One region of the Peptacetobacter sp. AB845 genome, then DNA from elsewhere that is predicted to be linked to it. Evidence: a T-box and tRNA genes for the amino acid it is inferred to sense, from the RefSeq annotation. Region 1 holds a T-box; the other holds one or more tRNA genes.
The links. The T-box of region 1 lies ahead of tyrS (tyrosine--tRNA ligase). A T-box ahead of a tRNA ligase gene usually reads a tRNA of that ligase, here a tRNA-Tyr.
Positions count from the first base shown of each region.

Region 2: it encodes a tRNA-Tyr, which carries the amino acid that the T-box ahead of tyrS (tyrosine--tRNA ligase) is inferred to sense. The anticodon was not compared.

Region 1 covers NZ_CP180001.1:1,359,798-1,370,915, forward strand. The annotation lists gene ACK2WO_RS06360 (hypothetical protein) at 1-57, opposite strand, end outside; gene ACK2WO_RS06365 (helix-turn-helix transcriptional regulator) at 255-1,199, shown strand; gene ACK2WO_RS06370 (GNAT family N-acetyltransferase) at 1,379-2,404, opposite strand; gene ACK2WO_RS06375 (DUF6560 family protein) at 2,558-3,052, shown strand; gene ACK2WO_RS06380 (DUF2232 domain-containing protein) at 3,220-4,227, shown strand; T-box leader at 4,284-4,523, shown strand; gene tyrS (tyrosine--tRNA ligase) at 4,572-5,786, shown strand; gene ACK2WO_RS06390 (TetR/AcrR family transcriptional regulator) at 5,858-6,526, opposite strand; gene ACK2WO_RS06395 (DMT family transporter) at 6,892-7,632, shown strand; gene ACK2WO_RS06400 (DMT family transporter) at 7,514-8,350, shown strand; gene ACK2WO_RS06405 (NADH peroxidase) at 8,631-9,176, shown strand; gene ACK2WO_RS06410 (VanW family protein) at 9,464-10,876, shown strand; gene ACK2WO_RS06415 (protein kinase domain-containing protein) at 10,998-11,118, shown strand, end outside.
Region 2 covers NZ_CP180001.1:422,660-433,777, forward strand. The annotation lists rRNA gene ACK2WO_RS01945 (23S ribosomal RNA) at 1-692, opposite strand, end outside; tRNA gene ACK2WO_RS01950 (tRNA-Ala) at 796-871, opposite strand; rRNA gene ACK2WO_RS01955 (16S ribosomal RNA) at 924-2,426, opposite strand; gene ACK2WO_RS01960 (hypothetical protein) at 2,681-3,082, opposite strand; tRNA gene ACK2WO_RS01965 (tRNA-Val) at 3,149-3,224, opposite strand; tRNA gene ACK2WO_RS01970 (tRNA-Arg) at 3,232-3,305, opposite strand; tRNA gene ACK2WO_RS01975 (tRNA-Cys) at 3,335-3,408, opposite strand; tRNA gene ACK2WO_RS01980 (tRNA-Lys) at 3,415-3,487, opposite strand; tRNA gene ACK2WO_RS01985 (tRNA-His) at 3,499-3,575, opposite strand; tRNA gene ACK2WO_RS01990 (tRNA-Ile) at 3,582-3,658, opposite strand; tRNA gene ACK2WO_RS01995 (tRNA-Met) at 3,668-3,744, opposite strand; tRNA gene ACK2WO_RS02000 (tRNA-Phe) at 3,753-3,828, opposite strand; tRNA gene ACK2WO_RS02005 (tRNA-Leu) at 3,858-3,941, opposite strand; tRNA gene ACK2WO_RS02010 (tRNA-Ser) at 3,949-4,037, opposite strand; tRNA gene ACK2WO_RS02015 (tRNA-Lys) at 4,051-4,126, opposite strand; tRNA gene ACK2WO_RS02020 (tRNA-Gln) at 4,141-4,215, opposite strand; tRNA gene ACK2WO_RS02025 (tRNA-Arg) at 4,244-4,320, opposite strand; tRNA gene ACK2WO_RS02030 (tRNA-Leu) at 4,343-4,426, opposite strand; tRNA gene ACK2WO_RS02035 (tRNA-Tyr) at 4,440-4,524, opposite strand; tRNA gene ACK2WO_RS02040 (tRNA-Thr) at 4,530-4,605, opposite strand; tRNA gene ACK2WO_RS02045 (tRNA-Asn) at 4,610-4,685, opposite strand; tRNA gene ACK2WO_RS02050 (tRNA-Asp) at 4,715-4,791, opposite strand; tRNA gene ACK2WO_RS02055 (tRNA-Val) at 4,800-4,875, opposite strand; tRNA gene ACK2WO_RS02060 (tRNA-Gly) at 4,880-4,953, opposite strand; tRNA gene ACK2WO_RS02065 (tRNA-Glu) at 4,963-5,037, opposite strand; tRNA gene ACK2WO_RS02070 (tRNA-Met) at 5,049-5,124, opposite strand; tRNA gene ACK2WO_RS02075 (tRNA-Leu) at 5,137-5,223, opposite strand; tRNA gene ACK2WO_RS02080 (tRNA-Cys) at 5,240-5,313, opposite strand; tRNA gene ACK2WO_RS02085 (tRNA-Lys) at 5,320-5,392, opposite strand; tRNA gene ACK2WO_RS02090 (tRNA-His) at 5,403-5,479, opposite strand; tRNA gene ACK2WO_RS02095 (tRNA-Pro) at 5,486-5,562, opposite strand; tRNA gene ACK2WO_RS02100 (tRNA-Ile) at 5,576-5,652, opposite strand; tRNA gene ACK2WO_RS02105 (tRNA-Met) at 5,662-5,738, opposite strand; tRNA gene ACK2WO_RS02110 (tRNA-Phe) at 5,747-5,822, opposite strand; tRNA gene ACK2WO_RS02115 (tRNA-Ser) at 5,826-5,914, opposite strand; tRNA gene ACK2WO_RS02120 (tRNA-Lys) at 5,928-6,000, opposite strand; tRNA gene ACK2WO_RS02125 (tRNA-Gln) at 6,041-6,116, opposite strand; tRNA gene ACK2WO_RS02130 (tRNA-Arg) at 6,120-6,196, opposite strand; tRNA gene ACK2WO_RS02135 (tRNA-Gly) at 6,213-6,287, opposite strand; tRNA gene ACK2WO_RS02140 (tRNA-Leu) at 6,322-6,405, opposite strand; tRNA gene ACK2WO_RS02145 (tRNA-Tyr) at 6,419-6,503, opposite strand; tRNA gene ACK2WO_RS02150 (tRNA-Thr) at 6,509-6,584, opposite strand; tRNA gene ACK2WO_RS02155 (tRNA-Asn) at 6,589-6,664, opposite strand; tRNA gene ACK2WO_RS02160 (tRNA-Asp) at 6,694-6,770, opposite strand; tRNA gene ACK2WO_RS02165 (tRNA-Val) at 6,779-6,854, opposite strand; tRNA gene ACK2WO_RS02170 (tRNA-Gly) at 6,859-6,932, opposite strand; tRNA gene ACK2WO_RS02175 (tRNA-Glu) at 6,942-7,016, opposite strand; tRNA gene ACK2WO_RS02180 (tRNA-Met) at 7,028-7,103, opposite strand; tRNA gene ACK2WO_RS02185 (tRNA-Leu) at 7,116-7,202, opposite strand; rRNA gene ACK2WO_RS02190 (23S ribosomal RNA) at 7,334-10,235, opposite strand; rRNA gene ACK2WO_RS02195 (16S ribosomal RNA) at 10,387-11,118, opposite strand, start outside.

The DNA.
Region 1 (11,118 bases):
AAAATCACTCATCATAGCTTCTAAAGATGAGTTGTCCAATGTATTTATGTGTTTCATAAAAATCGCCTCCGTATCTTCTTTTGTTTTACTTTATACTTAAAGTATAACTTCTATTGGTGCAGTATAATGTTACGAAAGAAAAAAGGTTAAAAATTTTTCAAAAAAATTATTCTGTATAAATCTTGAAAAACATTGTATATTAGAGATAGTTATATATTATAAATAATTATTTTTTAAAGAGAGGAACAAGTGTAATGGGAAAAATCGGTACAGCGCTTAATATGGTAATGCTACTTCAAAGTAATGGAAAAATGAAACTCGATGAAATAGCTAGGGAATTAGAAGTTAGTAAAAGGCAAGTGCAAGAATATAAGAGTGAGCTTGAACAAGCAGGTATATTTATTGATTCGCAGAGTGGGAAATATGGGGGATATTCTATAGCTCCTGAAAGTATATATTTTTCTGCTTCACTAAGAGAAATGGATTTAGGAATATTAGATAGGGTAGCGGACTTTCTTACAGAGTCAAATAATATGTACTCTAAGGAATACAAAAATTCTATAAATAGGATAAAGTCTAATTTTAAGTTAAAAAACTGTGAAGACGAAAATATGAAATATTTCTATATATATCCTGGATGTAGTTTAACTCAGGAAAAAGATAGAGAAATAAGCAGGCAAATATCAGATGCTTATGCTGTAAAGAAAAAAATGAAAATAGAGTACAAGTCTATAAAATCTGGAATTTCTGAAAGAATAGTACATCCTTATGGATTTTATAGTTATCAGTCAGATACGTATTTAATTGCCTATTGTGAAAAAAGAAAGGCTATAAGAGATTTTAAAATATGTAGAATAAAAAATTTAGAGATTTTAGATGAAAGATATGTTATTGACGAAGATTTTAAAATTGGAGAATATACAAAAAATTCTATAGGTAATTTTAAAGGCGATGAGATAGACATTCACCTTATTATAAGAGAGCCATTTGCAACGGTTGTCAGTGAAAAAAGATGGAGTTCTAAGCAGACTATTAAAGAACTTGAAGACGGAAGTATAGATTTTAAAGCTAGAATGATGGGATATGAGCAGATAAAAAACTGGATTCTTGGAATGGGGCCTAGTGTGACTGTTCTTAGCCCAGAGAATCTTGTAGAGGATATAAGAAAAGATATTAATAAAATGATGAAAGTATATTAATCTAAAAAATAGACAAGTCGAAAAATAAATAAGTTCAAAAGTAGATAATTATATAAAAAATAGATAAGTGTATTATAAATAGATAAAGGCTGTTGTAATTTTGCAACAGCCTTATTGTATGTAGAAAACAATTGTAGATAGAAAACCTTTAGTTTTACTAAGGTTAATTTAAAAAAGAATTAATTATCTTTTGAAAGATTGTGTATAAGTTTCCAAGCGTATTTTGTATCTTTTTCAAAATCTTCTTTAGAAGAACCCCAATTTTTAGGCATTTCACCGAAATATGGCTCAAATCCAAATTTTGAGTATATATTTAAAGCTTTGTAACTTGATACCTGAGATGTTAGGTAGATATAATCTTTAAATCCAAGCTCGTTAAATGTGTCCAAAGCCAATGATACTAGACATTTTGCAAGGCCTAAACCTTGATATTCTTTAGATACAGCCACCCAATGTATTCTTTGAAGTGTTTTTCCAAAATGATTTCCGTCCCAAATAGATGCAGTTGCTATATTTTTGCCTTCTTCATTTTGAATAAAGAAACATTTTTTATAAACATCGTCGCTTCCGTCTAAAAAAGTATCATTAAAACATTTTAGAGCAGCCTCTAAATTTTCGAATTGTTCTAAATCAGTTTGTATTTTTGCCCAATCTTTTTCGTATCCGTCTTTATATTTTACTACAGAAAAACCTTCAGGCAATTCAAAGTGAGGATATTCTGTTGGGTTATTTTTTCCCATTAATACTTTTATATTTTTAAATTTATTGTATTCCATCTCAACATGCGGTATTCCTGCTTCCATATACACATCAGACACAGGTTTAAATCCACATTTTGCATAAAGAGAGCAAACATACTCCTGAGCAGAAAGTGATATACTATCTTCTTTTAAAGTATCAGTTATAAATTTTACAGCATTATCTACCATTTTCTTTGCTAAACCAGATCTTCTGTATTCTTTTAAAACTAAAACCCTTCCAATACCTGTATTTTCATAGTGGCTAAATTCTTTTGGAATTATTCTTAAATAAGCGATTATCTTATCTTTGTCGTATGAAAACATATGATATGATACCTTATCAGTATCATCAAAGTCGTTTACCTCAAATACATGCTGCTCACATGCAAAAACCTCATATCTTGCTTTTGCTATTTCATAAAATTCTTCTAAGCTAAGTTCTTTAAAATGCTTTATCTTAAACAAAAATATCAACTCCTATTTTATTAGTTTTTCTAAATTATACCATATTAATAAAAAATACAGAAATATCAGATTACTAAATTAAAAAATTGGATTAAAAAATATGGCAGAGTATGTTATTATATTAAATGACATTCAGAAGAGGAGAGGGAAAAAATGTTAAATACTTTGACTACAATAATTTGTGCCTTACCAGTTATGTACCAGTTTATAGAATTGGTAACAAATAAAAAAAATCTTAAACAGGAAAAATTTAATAATACTTTAAAGTATAGAGTACACTATCAGAAGTTTTTCCTATTAGCTATGGGAGCTTTTGGGCTTGCAGGTGTTATAATGACTGCTAGATTTGGTATGGAAAAAGCATCAACACCTAGATTAGTTATAAGTTGTATAATAGCTGTTATCTTTATTAAATTCTTAATGATGAAAAAATGGAGAATAGAAATAGAAAAAGACGGTATAGAAATAGTAAATCTTTTTGGTAAAAAATCTATTCCATATAGTGAAATAGATAGCATGAAATGTGAAGAATCTAAAAAAATAATCTACTCAGGTGGTAAAAAAGTAGCTACAATAGCAGATACTGTAATAGGATTTAATGAAATAATGAAGATTCTTAAAAGAAAAAAAGTTAGAATAGATTATTAAATATCTAATAACATATTATCAAATATCAGAGTTTATAGAGGAGGCTTTTAAAGTCTCCTTTTTTGATTATCTAAAATTTGTCTGTAAATTTATTGGGATTGGTGTTATACTATCTACTATGCTTTGAATAACAAATAAATTTAATTACTAATAAAGGGGGAGAGAATTTGAACAAAACTAAAAAACTTACTGAAGCGTCGTTATTAACTGCTATATTTGTAGTTGTTACGATTATATCTGTAGGAAGTGGTATAGGATATGGGATATATTTAGATTATATTGTTCCATTATTCTACTTTATAATATATTTAAAATGTGGATCAAAATATACTGTTTTATCGGCGGTATCAGGTCTTACTATTGTATTTGTAGTGTTAGGTAATCCTGGAACTGCTATATGGGCAAGCCAAGGAATTATCTTAGGAATATTATGTGGTATACTTTCTGAAAAGAAAACTAGTCTGATGGACGATTTACTTCTTGGAACACTTATAGGCTCTATAATAATGATATTTATAGATATATATGCCTCAAAACTAATAGGATATAGCTTCATACAGGATTTTAAGGAAACTATAGCTTATATGGCAAAATACATGACTAAAAATGTTCCAGCCTTTAATAATTTCCCACCAGAATTTATACAAAATTACTTTAGTACTGTGTTCTATGTTTCTATAACTTTAATACCACTGGGAACAGTTGTAGGAGTTTATATAATAGGATTATTTGCAGGAAAGAGATTAAACATTCTTAAAGGGGAAACAAAGAAAAAATATAATATAATAAGACATTTTGGGACTTTTTCTAGAATGACTTACTGCTCTAGAAATTTATTTTATTTACTAGTTATTTACACAATGTCGTTTAGTTTAATGAATAAATACGGAATAAAGACAAACATGGCTTATATCGACACAATAATGAACTGTTTCTACTATTCTGGACTTTATTTCTTGATAAGAGATTCTGTAGCAGGAATACAGGGATACATGCTTTCTAAAGGAAAGAGCATGGGACAGGTGAGATTATTTACATTATTATACCTATTTATGCTTATAAGTTATTTCTGGGTGGCAGCTATTGTAGCTATAATATACTTTATGACAATAGATATGAAGTACGGTCTTAGAGAGATTTATGGTGAAAAATTGGGTACTCTATTGACAAATTAAGCGAAAAGACATATATTATAAATATATACGAAAAAATTGATGTTTTAATTTAATTAACAAAGGCTTAGAAGAAAAGAGTAGGATTTATAGGATTTTCAGAGAGCTCCAGGTTGGTGTGATGGAGTAGTTTTGTATATCTGAAGTACATTTTGGAGCCGCTTACCTGAAATAGTAGTAGGGTTTGACGATTTGCATACGTTATAATGCAGTGTCTATTATTTTGACACACTGAGTCGGATATTGTGAGGTATCCGAGAATTAAGGTGGTAACACGAGAGGTATCTCCCGTCCTTTTTATTAGGGCGGGAGTTTTTTTGTTTAAAAAATTTTTAGGAGGAAAAATTATGAGTATATCTAAAATATCTGTGGACGAACAGATGAAGATCATAATGAAAGGTGTAGATAGTCTTATAGATGAGAAAGACCTTAAAGAAAAATTAACTAAAGCACAGAAAGAGGACAAACCACTTGTAATAAAATTAGGTCTTGACCCAAGTGCTCCAGACATCCACTTAGGACATACAGTTGTTCTTAGAAAAATGAAACAGCTTCAGGACTTAGGTCATCAGGTAGTAATAATAATAGGTGACTTCACTGGTAAAATAGGTGACCCAACTGGAAAATCTAAAACTAGAAAAGCATTAACTACTGAACAGGTTCTTGAAAATGCAAAAACTTATCAGGAACAGATATTCAAAGTATTAGATAAAGATAAAACTATAGTAAGATACAACAGCGAATGGTTAGGAAAATTAAACTTTGAAGAAGTTATAAAATTAGCAGCTACAATAACTGTTGCAAGAATGCTTGAAAGAGAAGATTTCAAGAAAAGATACGAAGGACAGATGCCAATATCAGTTCACGAATTCTTCTATCCTTTAATGCAGGCATACGATTCTATAGCAATAGATGCTGATATAGAACTTGGTGGTACTGACCAGAGATTCAACCTTTTAATGGGTAGATCACTTCAGAGAGAATTCGATAAAGAATCTCAGGTAGTTATAATGATGCCTTTACTAGAAGGTCTTGATGGTGTAAACAAAATGTCTAAATCATTAGGAAACTACATAGGAATAGATGAAGAAGCAGGACTTATGTACCAGAAAGCTATGGAAGTACCAGATGAATTAATAATAAAATACTACAACTTAGTAACAGACGTTCATCCAGATGCTGTAGCTGAAATAGAAGCTAAATTAGAAGATGGAGCTAATCCAAGAGATATAAAAATGGGACTAGCTAAAGAAATAGTTACTTTATACCATGGAGAAGAAAAAGCTCAGGAAGCAGAAAACAGATTCAAGAGTGTATTCCAGAAAGGTAATATACCAGATGATATACTAACTGTTGAAGCTGCTGCGGCTGATTTAGATATAGCTGGTATAGCTGTTGAAAATAAATTAGTTCCAAGTAAGAGTGAAATAAGAAGACTTGCTAAACAGGGTGGAGTAAAAGTTAACGGAGAAAAAGTTAATGATTTAAATGCTGTTGAAGCAGAAGGTGAACTAGTTATACAGATAGGTAAAAAGAAATTCATAAAAATAGTTGTAAAATAAATAAAAAAAGATGTCACGTTTTGTGGCATCTTTTTTTATGTAGGTAACCAGTTAAACTGAGAACCTTTTTATTATTTTTCTGTTGGTGTAAGTAAAGTAACACCGCTATTTTTTATTTTTTCTATGAAGTCTGGGTTATTTAAAAACTTTTCTTTTACATCAACGTCGTTGGCTTTATATATTCTAGATACGATTTCAGCCATATGAGCTGCAAAGTCAAGTGGGGAATCAAATAATTCTTCGTTTTCAACATAGTACTGAGTAAGTTCTTTTCTTGTTCCTAAATCAGATAAGTAAAGAAGTTTTAATTCTTTTTTGCTTATATCTTCATTAAAGTTACCATAAGCAAATCTGATTTCTTCTACAGGAAGATTAAGGAACACATCGTTATAAAGAGAGTTATTTTTTATTATGCTGTAGTTGAAGTCAGATATATTTTTATCTGCAAATAAATTATAATTATAAACCATGCAAACCATTAGATATTTGTCAAATAGATCGGGATATTCTTCTGAGTTTTCAACAACGAAGTTTTCTATATCTTTTAGATAATCAAAGTATACTCTTCTTAGTAAATCCTGTTTTGTTTTGAAGTAGTATGTGAAGTTACCTAGGGTTATGTTAGTATTATCACATATTTCCTGTATAGTTGTTTTAGAGTATCCTTTAGTATAGAATAACTTTTTTGACTCTTCTACTATGTAATTACAAGTATTAAGTCCTTTTTTATATCTGTTCATAAAATCCTCCTAAAGATTAATTCAATCTCATTTCTTTTAAATTTTGATATAATTATAGCAAAAGGGTGTGAAATTAAAGAGAATAAATTATAAAAAAACAGTGACTTCAAATATCTAAAGATTTGAAAATATAAATCAATTTAAAGGCAAATAGATAAAACAAAATGATAAAATGTATTTACAAAATATTTTTTTTATATTAAGCTATAAAATGGATGTATATATAAAAAATAGAAATAGGAGGAAATTTAATGAAAAGAAGATATCGAATGAATATGTCTTTTTGTTATAGTTCTTTTAAAGAAGGTTGTGCTTCACTTTCTAACAAATTATAAAAAATAAATATTAGAAAGTGGAGGTATATTATGAAAAAATACATCGGAGAAATAGGGCTTTTTGCCGTAGCTATTATATGGGGAGGCGGATTAATTGCTGCCAAAGTTGCATTAGATAGTGGCCTTTTGACTTCGCAAATAATGACTATTAGATTTTTTTTATCAGCGGTATTAATGACAATAATATTTTTTAAACCTATAAAAAATAATTTGTCACTAGGTATATTAAAGGCAGGAAGTGTTTTAGGTATTTGCCTATTTTTAGGATTTTTCTTACAGACATTAGGGTTAGAATACACTACACCATCAAAGAATGCATTTCTTGCATCGATAAATGTTGTTATAGTACCTTTTATAGGGTTTATGCTTTATAGAAGAAAGATTGATAAATTTGGAGTAATCAGTAGTTTTATAGCTGTATTGGGAATAGCGGTATTATCGCTTAGTGCAGATTTTACAATTAATTTTGGAGATTTACTGACAATACTGTGTGCATTTGCGTTTGCATTTCAAATATTCTTTACAAGTGAATTTGTAAAATCTTACAACCCGCTTGCATTAAATACTATACAATTAAAAAATGTTCTAAGAAAAAGGGAGGGAATTTATGAAAAAATACATAGGAGAAATAGGGCTTTTTGTGGTAGCTATCATTTGGGGGGGCGGATTTGTCGCAACTCAAGCAGCATTGGATGGTGGACTTACAACATCACAGATAATGACGCTGAGATTTTTTATATCAGCGGTGTTGATGACTATAATATTCTTTAAACAGATAAAAGAAAGTTTATCGTGGGGAACAGTAAAGGTAGGCGCAATTTTGGGAGTTTGCTTATTCCTTGGATTCTTTTTACAGACTTTAGGTTTAAATTACACAACTCCATCAAAAAATGCATTTATAACATCAGTAAATGTTGTTATAGTTCCATTTATAGGATTATTACTTTATAAGAGAAAAATAGATAAATTTGGAATGGCAAGTAGTTTTATGGCTATAATAGGTATAGCAGTTTTATCACTAAGTGCAGATTTTACAGTTAATTTAGGAGATGTTCTTACATTATTATGTGCTTTTGGATTTGCATTCCAGATCTTCTTTACAAGTGAATTTGTTCATAACCATAATCCGATAGCATTAACAGCAGTTCAGTTTACTGTAGCATTTATTTTATCATTAATAGCTCAGATATTTATGGGAGAATTAAAATTAAATGCTGATGCTTCTGGATATATGGGAATTTTATACTTATCAGTTTTCAGTACAACAATTTGTTTCTTACTTCAGACAATATGCTCAAAAATGGTAGATGGAACAAGAGTTGCAATAATTCTTTCTACTGAAGCTGTATTTGGAACAATTTTATCAATAATAATACTTGGAGAACCTGTAACAGTTAGAATGATTATAGGTAGTTTAATTATATTTGCTTCTGTAATAACTGCCGAAACTAAGTTATCTTTCCTACCGTTCTTTAAAAATAAGCAATAAAATAAAAAAATATAAATTTGATGTTTAAGATAATGGAGAACGGGTATAATTACTAACGTAATCAAGAAAGCCTAGTAGACTTAACAAAAATAATACTTTAGTTAAATTTATGTAAATAAGATATGAAAAATCTAAATTGTAAATTTAAAAGAAAAATAACAAAAAATTCTAAAAAAAGTGTTTTAAAGATTTAAGTCAGGGTATATAATAGACATAGAGTTGGAAACAACTGATAATCAAGTAAAAGACAATAAAATTAACTTTAGGGAGGAACTTTAAAATGAAAAAATGGGTTTGTACAGTATGCGGATATATACACGAAGGAGAAACTGCACCAGCAGAATGTCCAGTATGTAAAGTAGGAGCAGATAAATTTGAAGAAATGGCCGGAGAAAGAGTTTGGGCTGATGAACATAGAATAGGTGTTGCTAAAGGTGTTGACGAAGAAATATTAGAAGGATTAAGAGCTAACTTCACTGGTGAATGTACAGAAGTTGGTATGTACTTAGCAATGTCAAGACAGGCTGATAGAGAAGGATATCCAGAAGTAGCAGAAGCTTACAAAAGAATAGCTTTCGAAGAAGCAGAACACGCTGCTAAATTCGCTGAATTATTAGGAGAAGTTGTTGAACCTTGCACTAAAACAAATCTTGAATTAAGAGTTGACGCTGAATACGGAGCAACTGAAGGAAAATTAAAAATAGCTAAAAGAGCTAAAGAATTAGGATTAGATGCTATACATGATACAGTTCACGAAATGTGTAAAGATGAAGCTAGACATGGTAAAGCATTCTTAGGATTATTAAACAGATACTTCGCTAAATAATTTAAACATAAAAGTATATAAATAAGATTAATAGACTTCCGGTATTTATAAAATATCGGAAGTTTTTTATTGTATGTAGAACCTCACCAGTTATACTGTGGGGGGCTTTTTTGAATAAAAATATAAATTTATTATTTGATTATTGCAAACTTAAAATTTAATCAATGAATATGTATTTTTTATGTAGAAAAAAACAAAAATATGGAAGAATAATTCTATCTGTGATAAAATAATGAGATGTGAAAAAAATCAGCTTAGAAGTCATAAGGAGAAGAGGTGATAACTAAATGGCTGAAAAAAATAAAAATGAAATAAAAAATACCACAGAAAAAAAATCATTAAAAGCAACTAATGAAAAAAAGAAATTGGAAGAAAGAAAAAAAGCTTTAAAAAGTTCTGATGATATAGCAAAAAATATAAACAAAAGAAAAAAGAAGAGAACTACTCGGAAAAAGAAAAAACAGAAGAAAAAAGAAAAGATTGTATTTAGTATTATAGCGATATTTGTTGTAGTTACAGTTGCAATAATGGCATTTAACTTTACTTATGTATATAACGGGAGAATAGCTAGAAACATATATATTGAAGGTATGAGTGTTTCTGGTATGAAACCAGATGATGTAAAGGAAGAGCTAAATAAAAAGTATAAAGTAGATAATATAAAATTTGAGTATAACGACAAAGAATATGTAATAAAGCCAGAAACAGTTGGATTAAAGTATAATATTGATCAGATAGTTGATGAGGCTTACGGATATACAAGAGAAGGAAGTTATTACAAAGATTTATACAATTATTTTTCATTAAAAAATAAAAGCCTTAAAAAGAATATAGAGGTTGTTTATGATTCTGATAAGATGAAGAAAGAAATAGAAAAAATAGCTAAAACTTTGGACAAAGACCCTAAAGATGCCACTATAAAAATAGACGGAAGTATAAAAACAACTAAATCTAGTGATGGTGTAAAGCTAAATATTTCAAAAACACTTTCAAACTTAACATCTAGTATAGATAATAAGAAAAAAGAGACTATACCTCTAGTAATGGAAAAGAAGGAAGCTAAAATAAAAACTAAAGATGTTGAATCTGTAAATACAAAATTAGCAGATTATACAACATCATTTGAAAAATCAGATAGCCAAAGATCTCATAACGTAGAAAAATCAGCTAAAATAACAAGCGATATACTTTTGATGCCTGGCGAGGTATTCTCTTATAACGCACATACAGGGAAAACAAACTCTAAAAATGGATACCAAGAAGCTCCGATAATTATAAATGGTAAATTGGAAAAATCAGCAGGTGGAGGAGTTTGTCAGACATCATCTACAATATTCAATACAGCATTATTATCTGGAATGGATATTGTAAGTGTTACTAACCACTCAGCATCGCTTACTTATGTTCCTTTAGGAAGAGATGCAACTGTAAACGATAGCGGATTAGATTTTAAATTTAAAAATACATTTGACCATCCAGTATATATAAAAAATACAGTAAATAATAAAAGACTTACTTGTACAATATATGGAAACTCTTCAGATAAAAAGAATATAGATATAAATGTTGAAAATACAGCCAAAAAAGATGAAGAGGGTGCAATAGAATTTAAAACATACAGAATATACAAAGATTCTAGCGGAAAACAAACTAAGAAAGAGTATATTTCTGGTGGAGTGTATAGAAAAATTAAACATTAATGAAATAAAATCTCTAGATAATTAAATCTAGGGATTTTTTTATGATAAGATTTTGATATAATAAAAGAGTGATAAATAATAAAATAAAAAAATTATAATAAATTAAATAGGTGGGGTTTTAATGATAGGAAATAGATACGCGGTCGAAGTAGATGGCGTAATGGAGGAAAATAGATTATACGTTGCGAGGGACACGTTTACAGATGAAAAAGTTCTTTTGAAGATATTTTATCATAACAAAT
Region 2 (11,118 bases), 940 kb from region 1:
AACGCTCAGTTAAAACTCGCTTTCGCTGCGGCTGCATACATGAAGTACTTAACCTTGCTGCATAACGTAACTCGTTGGCCCGTTCTACAAAAAGTACGCGGTCACACAAGAAATGTGCTTCCACAGTTTGTAAGTACAGGGTTTCAGGTTCTATTTCACTCCCCTCCCGGGGTTCTTTTCACCTTTCCCTCACGGTACTATGCGCTATCGGTCACCGGGTAGTATTTAGCCTTGGAGGGTGGTCCCTCCTGCTTCCCACGGGGTTTCACGTGTCCCGTGGTACTCTGGATCATATCGGAAGTCTTCTCACTTCGACTACAGGGCTGTTACCTTCTGTGGCGGAGCTTTCCAAAACTCTTCGTCTGTAATAACCTCTTCCTGATGATATGTCCGCAACCCCTAAGAAGCGAACTTCTTAGGTTTGGGCTGTTCCGCGTTCGCTCGCCGCTACTAGCGGAATCGAATTTCTTTCTCTTCCTTCGGGTACTTAGATGTTTCAGTTCCCCGAGTTCCCCTCAACGAGCTATGTATTCACTCGAAGATACCATGACATTACTCATGGTGAGTTTCCTCATTCGGAAATCTATGGATCAAAGTTTACGTGCAACTCCCCATAGCTTATCGCAGCTTATCACGTCCTTCATCGGCTCCCGGTGCCAAGGCATCCGCCCTGCACCCTTAATAACTTGACCAGTTACAGTTGATATTTTTTTATAAGGTTATCGTCCTTATTTATCACATTAAGGAAATAAATGATGTCATATCATAATATATATGTAGTTTTCAAAGTACAAATGGTGGAGATGAGGAGATTCGAACTCCTGACCCCTTGCTTGCAAGGCAAGTGCTCTCCCAACTGAGCTACACCCCCATATTAAGTTTGTATAAACTTTCAAAACTGAACAGCAGATAATTCTCCCTAGAAAGGAGGTGATCCAGCCGCACCTTCCGATACGGCTACCTTGTTACGACTTCACCCCAGTTATTGATTCCACCTTCGACGACTTCTTCCAAAAGGTTAGATAGTCGGCTTCGGGTGTCTCCAACTCCCATGGTGTGACGGGCGGTGTGTACAAGACCCGGGAACGCATTCACCGCAGCATTCTGATCTGCGATTACTAGTAACTCCAGCTTCATGTAGGCGAGTTTCAGCCTACAATCCGAACTGAGAATGGCTTTAAGGGATTTGCTCCACCTCACGGCTTGGCTGCCCTCTGTACCACCCATTGTAGCACGTGTGTAGCCCTAGGCATAAGGGGCATGATGATTTGACGTCATCCCCACCTTCCTCCAGGTTATCCCTGGCAGTCTCTCTAGAGTGCCCAACTAAATGATGGCAACTAAAGACAAGGGTTGCGCTCGTTGCGGGACTTAACCCAACATCTCACGACACGAGCTGACGACAACCATGCACCACCTGTCACTTCTGTCCCCGGAGGGAAAGAGGAGATTAGTCCTCGGTCAGAAGGATGTCAAGCCTAGGTAAGGTTCTTCGCGTTGCTTCGAATTAAACCACATGCTCCGCTACTTGTGCGGGTCCCCGTCAATTCCTTTGAGTTTCACACTTGCGTGCGTACTCCCCAGGCGGAGTACTTAATGCGTTAGCTGCGGCACCGAAGGGGGTAACCTCCGACACCTAGTACTCATCGTTTACAGCGTGGACTACCAGGGTATCTAATCCTGTTTGCTCCCCACGCTTTCGTGCCTCAGCGTCAGTTACAGTCCAGAAAGCCGCCTTCGCTACTGGTGTTCCTCCCAATATCTACGCATTTCACCGCTACACTGGGAATTCCGCTTTCCTCTCCTGCACTCAAGTCAGACAGTATCAGGAGCTTACTACGGTTGAGCCGTAGCCTTTAACTCCTGACTTGAAAGACCGCCTACGCACCCTTTACGCCCAGTAAATCCGGATAACGCTAGCCCCCTACGTATTACCGCGGCTGCTGGCACGTAGTTAGCCGGGGCTTCCTCCTCAAGTACCGTCATTATCTTCCTTGAGGACAGAGCTTTACGACCCGAAGGCCTTCATCGCTCACGCGGCGTTGCTGCATCAGGCTTGCGCCCATTGTGCAATATTCCCCACTGCTGCCTCCCGTAGGAGTTTGGACCGTGTCTCAGTTCCAATGTGGCCGATCACCCTCTCAGGTCGGCTACTGATCGTCGCCTTGGTGGGCCGTTACCCCGCCAACAAGCTAATCAGACGCGGGTCCATCCTGTACCGAAAAATCTTTGATATAAAAGTCATGCGACTCTTATATATTATCCCGTATTAGCATACCTTTCGGTATGTTATCCGTGTGTACAGGGTAGGTTACCCACGCGTTACTCACCCGTCCGCCGCTCTTCTCCGAAGAGAATCGCTCGACTTGCATGTGTTAGGCACGCCGCCAGCGTTCATCCTGAGCCAGGATCAAACTCTCAAAAATAAATTTTCGAAGAAAATTTATGTCGCCGATGATATTTCTCATTTCCATTCGAAATATCCATCGCTCAAATAAAATTTCTACAATGTTGAATCCGCTCAGATGTTATCTCAAAATATCTGGCATGGTTTGTATGGCGTTCGAATTATTTATTCGAACTAAATATATCTGCTGTTCAGTTTTCAAAGTTCATTTCTTATCTACAAGTAATATAATAACATTCATATTATATAATGTCAACACTTTTTTTATTATTTTTAATCATTTTGTTTTAACAATCTATTAAGGACATCATTTAACTTTAACAATGGAAGACTAATATCTGAAAGTGCAACTATTAAATATATACTATTATTTAGCTCTTCCCATTTATATGCACTTGTTACAAACCTTTTTTTATAATCAAAATTAATATCTGCAAAATCTGTAATCATTTCCTCTGCATTATCTAAATATTCTTCAAATATATCTTCATTATATTGATCAAATTTAGAATCAGAATATATATCTTCTACACCTATTCTTAATTTTAAAGCTATTACATCTTCTCTTTTAGTAGATTTCGTCAAATCAGTTTCTACAATAAAATCTGATTCATTATTAAATAAATCTATAATCTCATTACTATCTAATACTTCATCACCAAAAACTACATACATATCCTTTTACCTCAAAACAAATTTTTATTAAAAATATAGTCTTTAACTTTCGCTAAAGACTTTTACTGGTGGGGTTAACAGGGCTCGAACCTGTGACCCCCTGCTTGTAAGGCAGATGCTCTCCCAGCTGAGCTATAACCCCATAAAAATGCGCCCAGAGGGACTCGAACCCGCAACCTCCTGATTCGTAGTCAGGCACTCTATCCGGTTGAGCTATGAGCGCATATTAATATTATATTATCAAATAGTTAGTGGAGGCGACATCCAGATTCGAACTGGAGATCAAGGAGTTGCAGTCCATTGCCTTACCGCTTGGCTATGTCGCCGAGAAGTGATCTATCCGCGATTCGAACGCGGGACACCTTGATTAAAAGTCAAGTGCTCTACCGACTGAGCTAATAGACCATATTATTTTTTGGGGTGGATGATGAGATTCGAACTCACGGCCTCCAGAGCCACAATCTGGCGCTCTAACCAACTGGGCTACATCCACCACAAATGGTGGACCATCAGGGACTCGAACCCCAGACCTACCGGTTATGAGCCGGGCGCTCTAACCAACTGAGCTAATGGTCCTCATTATCTTGGTAGCGGTAACAGGAGTCGAACCTGTGACCTTTCGGGTATGAACCGAACGCTCTAGCCAACTAAGCTATACCGCCACACTATATGGTGCCCAGAGGCGGAATCGAACCACCGACACGGGGATTTTCAGTCCCCTGCTCTACCGACTGAGCTATCTGGGCATATTTTATCAAAAAATAAAAATAAAGTATGGTGCGGATGAAGGGAGTCGAACCCCCACGCCGTAGGCGCTAGATCCTAAGTCTAGTGCGTCTGCCAATTCCGCCACATCCGCATATGCTTGGCGGAGAGGGTGGGATTCGAACCCACGGTGCCGTTAAGCATCACTGGTTTTCAAGACCAGCTCCTTAAACCACTCGGACACCTCTCCATGTATAAAAAAATGGTGATCTATCCGCGATTCGAACGCGGGACACCTTGATTAAAAGTCAAGTGCTCTACCGACTGAGCTAATAGACCACAAAAAATAAAAATGGCTGGGGATATAGGATTCGAACCTATGCATGCATGAGTCAGAGTCATGTGCCTTACCGCTTGGCGAATCCCCAACATTGGTAAATATTAAGTTATGTGTTTTGGTGAGCGCAGAAGGATTCGAACCTTCGACACACGCCTTAGAAGGGCGTTGCTCTATCCAGCTGAGCTATGCACCCACAAAACTGAATTAATAAAATATGGTGCGGATGAAGGGAGTCGAACCCCCACGCCGTAGGCGCTAGATCCTAAGTCTAGTGCGTCTGCCAATTCCGCCACATCCGCGTATATTTTATTTTGGTGGAGGATGGTGGATTCGAACCACCGAAAGCGATGCTAACAGATTTACAGTCTGCCCCCTTTGGCCACTCGGGAAATCCTCCATATTTGGAGCTGGTGATAGGACTCGAACCTACAACCTGCTGATTACAAGTCAGCTGCTCTACCAATTGAGCCACACCAGCACATTGGCGGGAATAACAGGACTCGAACCTGTGACCCAATGATTAACAGTCATTTGCTCTACCAACTGAGCCATATTCCCACATTTTTAGTATTTATTTTTTTATAAAGTGGCGACTCGGATGGGGTTCGAACCCACGACCTCCAGCGTGACAGGCTGGCATTCTAACCAACTGAACTACCGAGCCACTTTATTTGGTGGGGTTAACAGGGCTCGAACCTGTGACCCCCTGCTTGTAAGGCAGATGCTCTCCCAGCTGAGCTATAACCCCATTTTGGAGCGGGTGAAGGGGATCGAACCCTCACAGCTGGCTTGGAAGGCCAGAACTCTACCATTGAGCTACACCCGCATATTTAGTTGGTGACCCGTAGGAGAATCGAACTCCTGTTACCACCGTGAAAGGGTGGTGTCTTAACCGCTTGACCAACGGGCCATATTTTATTTTGGTTGCGGAGGTAGGACTTGAACCTACGACCTTCGGGTTATGAGCCCGACGAGCTGCCAACTGCTCCACCCCGCGATATTGTATGAGTGCCGAAGACCGGAATCGAACCGGTACGGGAGGATAAGTCCCGCAGGATTTTAAGTCCTGTGCGTCTGCCAGTTCCGCCACTTCGGCTTAAATCATATTTAGTTGGAGGCGACATCCAGATTCGAACTGGAGATCAAGGAGTTGCAGTCCATTGCCTTACCGCTTGGCTATGTCGCCGAAAAGTGATCTATCCGCGATTCGAACGCGGGACACCTTGATTAAAAGTCAAGTGCTCTACCGACTGAGCTAATAGACCATATATTTTTTGGGGTGGATGATGAGATTCGAACTCACGGCCTCCAGAGCCACAATCTGGCGCTCTAACCAACTGGGCTACATCCACCACAAATGGTCGAGGTGAAGGGACTCGAACCCCCGGCCCCATGGTCCCAAACCACGTGCGCTACCAAACTGCGCTACACCTCGAAAAATATTTACTTGGTGGACCATCAGGGACTCGAACCCCAGACCTACCGGTTATGAGCCGGGCGCTCTAACCAACTGAGCTAATGGTCCTCATTATCTTGGTAGCGGTAACAGGAGTCGAACCTGTGACCTTTCGGGTATGAACCGAACGCTCTAGCCAACTAAGCTATACCGCCACACTATATGGTGCCCAGAGGCGGAATCGAACCACCGACACGGGGATTTTCAGTCCCCTGCTCTACCGACTGAGCTATCTGGGCATTTGGCGGAGAGGGTGGGATTCGAACCCACGGTGCCGTTAAGCATCACTGGTTTTCAAGACCAGCTCCTTAAACCACTCGGACACCTCTCCATATTTACAAAAGTGATTCATCTGGGACTCGAACCCAGGACTCCCTGATTAAGAGTCAGGTGCTCTACCAACTGAGCTAATGAACCAGATTAATCATCATTTTTTAATTTATTTATAACATTATATTGGCTGGGGATGCAGGACTCGAACCTACGAATGTAGCAGTCAAAGTGCTATGCCTTACCGACTTGGCGAATCCCCAACATGGTGAGCGCAGAAGGATTCGAACCTTCGACACACGCCTTAGAAGGGCGTTGCTCTATCCAGCTGAGCTATGCACCCACATCAACAATGCTTTTGGAGCGGGAAACGAGATTCGAACTCGCGACTTCGACCTTGGCAAGGTCGCGCTCTACCGCTGAACTATTCCCGCACATTATATTATATTTTTTGATATGCACTTTACATGGTGCGGATGAAGGGAGTCGAACCCCCACGCCGTAGGCGCTAGATCCTAAGTCTAGTGCGTCTGCCAATTCCGCCACATCCGCGTATATTTTATTTTGGTGGAGGATGGTGGATTCGAACCACCGAAAGCGATGCTAACAGATTTACAGTCTGCCCCCTTTGGCCACTCGGGAAATCCTCCATATTTGGAGCTGGTGATAGGACTCGAACCTACAACCTGCTGATTACAAGTCAGCTGCTCTACCAATTGAGCCACACCAGCACATTGGCGGGAATAACAGGACTCGAACCTGTGACCCAATGATTAACAGTCATTTGCTCTACCAACTGAGCCATATTCCCACATTTTTAGTATTTATTTTTTTATAAAGTGGCGACTCGGATGGGGTTCGAACCCACGACCTCCAGCGTGACAGGCTGGCATTCTAACCAACTGAACTACCGAGCCACTTTATTTGGTGGGGTTAACAGGGCTCGAACCTGTGACCCCCTGCTTGTAAGGCAGATGCTCTCCCAGCTGAGCTATAACCCCATTTTGGAGCGGGTGAAGGGGATCGAACCCTCACAGCTGGCTTGGAAGGCCAGAACTCTACCATTGAGCTACACCCGCATATTTAGTTGGTGACCCGTAGGAGAATCGAACTCCTGTTACCACCGTGAAAGGGTGGTGTCTTAACCGCTTGACCAACGGGCCATATTTTATTTTGGTTGCGGAGGTAGGACTTGAACCTACGACCTTCGGGTTATGAGCCCGACGAGCTGCCAACTGCTCCACCCCGCGATATTATTTGAGTGCCGAAGACCGGAATCGAACCGGTACGGGAGGATAAGTCCCGCAGGATTTTAAGTCCTGTGCGTCTGCCAGTTCCGCCACTTCGGCTTATTTAGTCCTCTTTTCTTGTTAAGGACAAGTATTATATTAACATATCCAATTGAATGTGTCAATATATTTTTTAAAAGTATTGTACTTTCAAAACTACATACATATTAATCAAATTACCAAATATTTACTTGGTCAAGTCCTCGACCTATTAGTATCGGTAAGCTGCATACATTACTGCACTTCCACCTCCGACCTATCAACCACGTAGTCTTCATGGGGTCTTACTTCCGAGGAATGGGAAATCTTATCTTGAGGCTGGCTTCGCGCTTAGATGCTTTCAGCGCTTATCCGTTCCGTACATAGCTACCCAGCCATGCCTCTGGCGAGACAACTGGTACACCAGCGGTACGTCCACCCCGGTCCTCTCGTACTAAGGGCAGATCCTCTCAAATTTCCTACGCCTGCGACGGATAGGGACCGAACTGTCTCACGACGTTCTGAACCCAGCTCGCGTACCACTTTAATGGGCGAACAGCCCAACCCTTGGGACCTACTACAGCCCCAGGATGTGATGAGCCGACATCGAGGTGCCAAACCTCCCCGTCGATGTGGACTCTTGGGGGAGATAAGCCTGTTATCCCCAGGGTAGCTTTTATCCGTTGAGCGATGGCCCTTCCACTCAGAACCACCGGATCACTAAGTCCGACTTTCGTCCTTGCTCGACCTGTATGTCTTGCAATCAAGCTCTCTTATGCCTTTACACTCTGTGCACGATTTCCGACCGTGCTGAGAGAACCTTTGAGCGCCTCCGTTACCTTTTGGGAGGCGACCGCCCCAGTCAAACTGCCCGCCTGACAGTGTCCCAAGACCTGATTCAAGGCCTCTGGTTAGAGTCCCAGTACTACAGGGGTGGTATCCCAACGGTGGCTCATCCAAAACTGGCGTCCTGGAATCAAAGCCTCCCACCTATGCTGTACATGTAGTACCAAGACCCAATGCCAAGCTACAGTAAAGCTCCATGGGGTCTTTCCGTCCTGTCGCAGGTATCCGGCATCTTCACCGGAATTACAATTTCACCGAGTCTGTTGTTGAGACAGTGCCCAAATCGTTACGCCTTTCGTGCGGGTCGGAACTTACCCGACAAGGAATTTCGCTACCTTAGGACCGTTATAGTTACGGCCGCCGTTTACTGGGGCTTAAGTTCACTGCTTCGATTGCTCTAACAGATCCCCTTAACCTTCCAGCACCGGGCAGGCGTCAGCTCCTATACATCGTCTTGCGACTTAGCAGAAACCTATGTTTTTGGTAAACAGTCGCTTGGGCCTATTCTCTGCGGCCATCTTTCGATGGCACCCCTTATCCCTAAGTTACGGGGTCATTTTGCCGAGTTCCTTAACAACAGTTCTCTCGCTGGCCTTAGGATACTCTCCTCACCCACCTGTGTCGGTTTGCGGTACGGGCGCCTTTAAACTCGATAGAGACTTTTCTCGACAGTGTGAATGCAGATGCTTCGCTACTAAATTTCGCTCCCCGTCACACCCCAGCATTGTATCCGTGGATTTGCCTCCGGATACTGCCTCAGTGCTTGGACGTGCATAACCAACAGCACGCTCATCCTGTCCTACTGTGTCATCCCATTTCTCAAACGCTTATTGGCGGTACAGGAATTTCAACCTGTTGTCCATCACCTACGCCTTTCGGCCTCGGCTTAGGTCCCGACTAACCCAGGGAGGACGAACCTTCCCCTGGAAACCTTGGGTTTACGGCCTGTGGGATTCTCACCCACATCTCGCTACTCATGCCAACATTCTCACTTCTTTACAGTCCACATGTCCTTACGGTCATGCTTCTGCCCAGTAAAGAAAGCTCCCCTACCCATCATAAATGATGCCGTGGCTTCGGTAGTAGGTTTTAGCCCCGGAAATCTTCGGCGCAGGATCACTCGACCAGTGAGCTATTACGCACTCTTTGAATGAGTGGCTGCTTCTAAGCCAACATCCTGGTTGTCTGTGCAATCCCACATCCTTTACCACTTAACCTACATTTGGGGACCTTAGCCGACGGTCTGGGCTGTTGCCCTCTCGACCGTGAATCTTATCACCCACGGTCTGACTCCCAGATAAAAGATGACGGCATTCGGAGTTTGATAGTCTTCGGTAGGTGCAATACCCCCTAGGACATTCAGTGCTCTACCTCCGTATCTCTGAATCTGAGGCTAGCCCTAAAGCTATTTCGGGGAGAACCAGCTATCTCCGGGTTCGATTGGAATTTCACCGCTATCCACAAGTCATCCCCGAGCTTTTCAACGCTCGTGGGTTCGGTCCTCCACGAAATTTTACTTTCGCTTCAACCTGCTCATGGATAGGTCACCCGGTTTCGGGTCTACGTCATGCAACTAAACGCTCAGTTAAAACTCGCTTTCGCTGCGGCTGCATACATGAAGTACTTAACCTTGCTGCATAACGTAACTCGTTGGCCCGTTCTACAAAAAGTACGCGGTCACACAAGAAATGTGCTTCCACAGTTTGTAAGTACAGGGTTTCAGGTTCTATTTCACTCCCCTCCCGGGGTTCTTTTCACCTTTCCCTCACGGTACTATGCGCTATCGGTCACCGGGTAGTATTTAGCCTTGGAGGGTGGTCCCTCCTGCTTCCCACGGGGTTTCACGTGTCCCGTGGTACTCTGGATCATATCGGAAGTCTTCTCACTTCGACTACAGGGCTGTTACCTTCTGTGGCGGAGCTTTCCAAAACTCTTCGTCTGTAATAACCTCTTCCTGATGATATGTCCGCAACCCCTAAGAAGCGAACTTCTTAGGTTTGGGCTGTTCCGCGTTCGCTCGCCGCTACTAGCGGAATCGAATTTCTTTCTCTTCCTTCGGGTACTTAGATGTTTCAGTTCCCCGAGTTCCCCTCAACGAGCTATGTATTCACTCGAAGATACCATGACATTACTCATGGTGAGTTTCCTCATTCGGAAATCTATGGATCAAAGTTTACGTGCAACTCCCCATAGCTTATCGCAGCTTATCACGTCCTTCATCGGCTCCCGGTGCCAAGGCATCCGCCCTGCACCCTTAATAACTTGACCAGTTACAGTTGATATTTTTTTATAAGGTTATCCTCCTTATTTATCACATTAAGGAAATAAATGATGTCATATCATAATATATATGTAGTTTTCAAAGTACAGTTTTGAAGGAATGAACCTTCAAAACCGAACAACAGATAATTCTCCCTAGAAAGGAGGTGATCCAGCCGCACCTTCCGATACGGCTACCTTGTTACGACTTCACCCCAGTTATTGATTCCACCTTCGACGACTTCTCCCAAAAGGTTAGATAGTCGGCTTCGGGTGTCTCCAACTCCCATGGTGTGACGGGCGGTGTGTACAAGACCCGGGAACGCATTCACCGCAGCATTCTGATCTGCGATTACTAGTAACTCCAGCTTCATGTAGGCGAGTTTCAGCCTACAATCCGAACTGAGAATGGCTTTAAGGGATTTGCTCCACCTCACGGCTTGGCTGCCCTCTGTACCACCCATTGTAGCACGTGTGTAGCCCTAGACATAAGGGGCATGATGATTTGACGTCATCCCCACCTTCCTCCAGGTTATCCCTGGCAGTCTCTCTAGAGTGCCCAACTAAATGATGGCAACTAAAGACAAGGGTTGCGCTCGTTGCGGGACTTAACCCAACATCTCACGACACGAGCTGACGACAACCATGCACCACCTGTCACTTCTGTCCCCGGAGGGAAAGAGGAGATTAGTCCTCGGTCAGAAGGATGTCAAGCCTAGGTAAGGTTCTTCGCGTTGCTTCGAATTAAACCACATGCTCCGCTACTTGTGCGGGTCCCCGTCAATTCCTTTGAGTTTCACACTTGCGTGCGTACTCCCCAGGCGGAGTACTTAATGCGTTAGCTGCGGCACCGAAGGGGGTAACCTCCGACACCTAGTACTCATCGTTTACA